Regions from separate parts of the Paraburkholderia graminis genome, predicted to be linked through region 1. Evidence: riboswitches for the same ligand, from Rfam matches in the RefSeq annotation. Region 1 holds a riboswitch; the other holds the start of a gene.
What was found. A riboswitch is a leader RNA that binds a small molecule or an ion and turns the genes downstream of it on or off. The one in region 1 is predicted to bind thiamine pyrophosphate.
Positions count from the first base shown of each region.

Region 2: it holds a riboswitch for thiamine pyrophosphate, as region 1 does, so the genes downstream of both, thiC (phosphomethylpyrimidine synthase ThiC) here and CUJ91_RS16285 (FAD-dependent oxidoreductase) in region 1, are expected to answer to the same signal.

Region 1 is NZ_CP024934.1:3,630,455-3,632,902, reverse strand. Features, by position in the region: gene CUJ91_RS16295 (ABC transporter ATP-binding protein/permease) at 1-226, opposite strand, end outside; TPP riboswitch at 643-766, shown strand; gene CUJ91_RS16285 (FAD-dependent oxidoreductase) at 986-2,116, shown strand; gene thiS (sulfur carrier protein ThiS) at 2,186-2,383, shown strand.
Region 2 is NZ_CP024934.1:2,721,550-2,723,997, forward strand. Features, by position in the region: gene CUJ91_RS12060 (GreA/GreB family elongation factor) at 244-663, shown strand; TPP riboswitch at 886-1,004, shown strand; gene thiC (phosphomethylpyrimidine synthase ThiC) at 1,136-2,448, shown strand, end outside.

The DNA.
Region 1 (2,448 bases):
GGAAGTCGCGTACGTTCTTGGTTTGCAGCGCGTTATAGAAGTCGGCGCTCCAGCGGTTCAGGCGGACGTTGATCCATACCACCGCGAGGTTCATCGCAATGATCGCGATGAGCATCCCCCACGCCGTCTTTTTTTCTTCCGACACCCAGTAAGGCTTGATGAGGCTCCATGCGGAGACTTTCTCGTCGGGCGGCAGCGCGGGGCTGACAGAAGTATTCGTTGTCATGAGCGTCCTGGGAGTGCTGTTCGATTCGGGCCGGTCCACGCGGGCCGACCCCTCGCGGGTCTTCGTATCTGTCGTGTCTTGTCTGTGCATATCTGCGCGGTCACGGCGGCTGACGGCCGGGCGCCGCGGCGACTGCCGATTCTGGCGCGAAGCCCTTAAGCGAAAATTAATTCGCGGCGCCGGCGCGAAGCCGGCAGTCATTGCTGCCGCCTCTGCGCGAGCACCGCCGCGACATAACCGCCGACCGTTCGCGCGATGCCGCGTTTTCCGCGTCATCTCTCGTGGCATTGTGCCAGAGCGCTGGGCCGCTCATCCGGCTAAAGCGTAAGGCGCAAAAGGTGGTGCCGGATCAAGCCGCGTGCGCCGCGATGCGCCGCTCGTTTGCGAGCGCCGCGCCTTTTATGGTCTAATGACCTTCGACGAAACAGGGGTGCTTTGCACTTGAGCGGCGTGATTCTCACGCTGCGGCTGCGAGGCTGAGAGAGACCCTTTGCACCCGATCCGGGTAATACCGGCGCGGGAAGTTTCCGGAAGCAGCCAGTCTTCCATTCCCCGCCGGGCGGCGTACTTCATTGGAGTACGCATGTTGCCTGGCCGGCCTTGCCCGCCGGTTTCGTCCTGGGTACGCGCTTTTTGTCGGCCGTACGGAAAGGACTCGATGACCGCCTATTGTTCAGTTATGTGCTTTGCTCCTTGTCGCGCCGTTCTTGACGCGCGCTGCATTGCTTTTGTCCGTCGTATCGAAGCGGAGCGCGCACGATGAGCCGCGCCGCACAACCCGATTTCGCTGTGCTCGGCGGCGGTCTGTGCGGGCGCCTCGTCGCGTGGCGGCTCGCCGGAGAAGGACATCGCGTGGCGCTTTATGAGCGCGGCGACGCCGACGGCTCGCAGGCTGCCGCGTGGGTCGCGGCCGCCATGCTCGCGCCGCTTGCCGAAGCCGCCAGCGCCGAACTTCTGATTACGCGTCTCGGCGCCGCATCGCTCGAAACCTGGCCGCAAGTGCTGGCCGGGCTGCCCGAGCCGGTGTTTTTCCAGCGCAATGGCACGCTCGTCGTCTGGCATCACGCGGATCGGACTGAGGCGCCGCTGTTCGAAAGACGCGTGCGCTCGAACGCGCCGGCCGAACTGCTGGACGGCGGCTTTGTCACGCTGGCCGGCGCGCAACTCGGTGCGGCCGAGCCTGCGCTCGCGGGGCGCTTCAATCAGGGCTGGCTGCTGCCGCGCGAAGGTCAACTGGACAACCGCCAGGTGCTGCGTGCGTTGGCGGCGGGTCTTGCGCAACGCGGTGTGGAAACGCACTGGAATACGCCCGTGCTCGATGGGGCGCTGCCGCCTGCGCGCATCACCATCGACTGCCGCGGCCTCGGCGCGAAACCCGTGCTGCCGACGCTGCGCGGCATCCGCGGCGAAGTCGCGCGCGTGCACGCGCCCGGCATTAATCTGACGCGGCCGGTGCGGCTGCTGCATCCCCGTTATCCGCTCTACATCGCGCCGAAGCAGGACGATTTGTATGTGATCGGCGCCACCGAGGTGGAAGGCGAGGACATGTCGCCCGTCAGCGTGCGATCCGCGCTGGAGCTGCTGAGCGCGGCGTTTTCCGTGCATCCGGGCTTCGGCGAGGCGCGCATTCTCGAACTGAATTCGCAGTGCCGTCCGACCTTGCCCGATCATCGGCCGGCGCTGTTGTGGGACGGCGCGCAGACGCTGCGCGTGAACGGGCTGTACCGGCACGGCTACATGATCGTGCCCGAGGTCGCCGACGAAGCCGCGCGCTTCGCGGCGGCGCTGCTGGACGGACGCATCGGCGACGCCGACGCGTTCGCGGACTGGCGGCGCGCCGCGCGCTGGAGCGAACTGTTCCACGAGCAGCGCGCGCGGGAGCCCGCATGAGCGCCGGCCGCCGGCGCGACGCTGCGAACGCCTGCGCAATTGCCATCGACTGAACCGTATTCGAACACCATGGACATTCATATCAATCAGAAGCCGTTGTCGCTGCCCGAAGGCGCGACTGTCGCCGATGCGCTCGCCGCGTACGGCGCGCGGCCGCCGTTCGCCGTCGCGCTGAACGGCGATTTCGTCGCGCGCACGCAGCATGCGGCGCGCGCATTGCAGCCGGGCGACAAGCTGGACGTCGTGCAGCCCGTGGCCGGCGGTTGAGCGCGTTGCCGCGCCAAACCAAGCCAGCCGTTCACGCAATCGCAGACGAGCGAACACGACCACGC
Region 2 (2,448 bases), 910 kb from region 1:
TGCGCCCTCGTGGCGCAACCGGCTGCGCGCGCGTGGAACTCGCGCCGCAAAGGGCCGGCGAACCGTCGCGAACGCTTCTGCCGGCAACGGTTCCGCTTCTCGCCGCCCGGCACCCCGACTGACGCAGCCTGCTCCTTGCCTGAAGCTGCGTCGTCCCTCAAGGGACTGTCGGAGCGCCGGGCCGATCCCATCCGCATGACCTATTCTCGTACAGAGATTGCAGATCGAATTGGAGTAGCCGCCGTGAAGACGACCAGAAGGACCAAGCAGTGTTACCTCACCGAACTCGACGTCGCGCGTCTTGAGAAGCACGCCGCCGCGCCCGGCGCGAACGCCCGTTTTCAGGAGATGCTCGACGACGTACTGGAGCGCGCCGTGATCGTGGACTCCCGCGAAATTCCGGCGAACGTGGTCACGATGAACTCGCAGGCCACGCTCGTCGACGAAAGCAGCGGCGAGCAGATGACGTGGACGGTCGTCTATCCGCCCGAAGCCGACTTCGCTCATGGCCGCCTGAATGTTTTTTCGCCGGTGGGCCTCGCGCTGCTCGGCGCGAAGCGCGGCGAGCACATTCACTTCATGCCGCCGAGCGGCGCCGAAAAAGTGCTGAAGCTCGAGAAAATCCTGTATCAGCCGGAAGCTGCGGACGACTTCACGCGTTAAGCAACCCGTGCCGGTGCTGCGGCGCGTCATAGCGTGCTGCATTCTGCGTTCTGCGTTCTGCATGCCGCGTCACTACAAGCATAGTGCGCAAATCGCGCATGCGAGAGCGCAGCGATTCTCCGCCCGCAGCCGCCGAAGCAAACCACCGCGCGCTGCCCCGCATTAGCACTCACGCATCGCGCGCGGGTTGCCAAGCAGCGCCCGCCCGGTGTATCGTGTGCGCTGCTAACGCGGGGGTCCTGCGTTGCACGGAAGTCGGAGGTCCGTGCCACGTGGGTGAGAAATACCCTTTGAACCTGATCTGGATAATGCCAGCGCAGGGAAGCGTACGGATTTCGCAGCCAGTCTCTAGCCTCACCTCTCGCGAATTCCGACTACTTCCATCTCGTCTCCTGCTTAGCGGCCCCACATTGAATGGGACCGGAGCAAGGCGTCATTGCGCTTAACTCCGGCCGACACACGGAGAACATGCATGAACGCCAATCCGAAGTTCCTTTCCGCCGACGCCCACGTCGATGAAGCCGCCGTCGCGCCGCTGCCCAACTCACGCAAGGTCTACGTGACGGGCTCGCGTCCCGACATCCGCGTGCCGATGCGCGAGATCAGCCAGGCGGATACGCCCGACAGCTTCGGCGGCGAAAAGAATCCGCCGGTCTATGTCTACGATACGTCGGGCCCCTACTCCGATCCGGACGCGAAGATCGACATTCGCGCCGGCTTGCCCGCACTGCGTCAGCGCTGGATCGAGGAACGCGGCGACACGGAAGCGTTGACGGGTCTGTCGAGCGACTTCAGCCGCGAACGCGCGGCCGACACGGCCACCGCCGACCTGCGCTTCCAGGGCCTGCATCGCACGCCGCGCCGCGCGATCCCCGGCAAGAACGTTTCGCAGATGCACTACGCGCGTAAAGGCATCATCACGCCGGAGATGGAATACATCGCGATCCGCGAAAACCAGCGCCGCGCCGAGTATCTGGAGAGCCTGAAGACGAGCGGCCCGAACGGCGAAAAGCTCGCCGCGATGATGGGCCGCCAGCATCCGGGCCAGGCGTTCGGTGCAAGCGCGTTCGGTCCGAACGGCGTCACCGAAATCACGCCGGAATTCGTGCGCGAAGAAGTGGCGCGCGGCCGCGCGATTATTCCGAACAACATCAATCACCCGGAAAGCGAGCCGATGATCATCGGTCGTAACTTCCTCGTGAAGGTGAATGCGAACATCGGCAACTCGGCGGTGACGTCTTCGATCGGCGAGGAAGTCGACAAGATGACGTGGGCGATCCGCTGGGGCGGCGACACGGTGATGGATCTGTCCACCGGCAAGCACATTCACGAAACGCGCGAGTGGATCATCCGCAATTCGCCGGTGCCGATCGGCACGGTGCCGATCTATCAGGCGCTCGAAAAGGTCAACGGCAAGGCCGAAGACCTGACGTGGGAAATCTTCCGCGACACGCTGATCGAGCAGGCTGAACAGGGCGTCGATTACTTCACGATTCACGCGGGCGTGCGTCTGCAATACGTGCCGCTGACGGCGAAGCGCATGACCGGCATCGTGTCGCGCGGCGGCTCGATCATGGCGAAGTGGTGCCTCGCGCATCACAAGGAAAGCTTCCTGTACGAGCATTTCGAAGACATTTGCGAAATCATGAAGGCGTATGACGTGGCCTTCTCGCTCGGCGACGGCTTGCGCCCCGGTTCCATTTACGACGCGAACGATGAAGCGCAGCTCGGCGAACTGAAGACGCTCGGCGAACTCACGCAGATCGCGTGGAAGCACGACGTGCA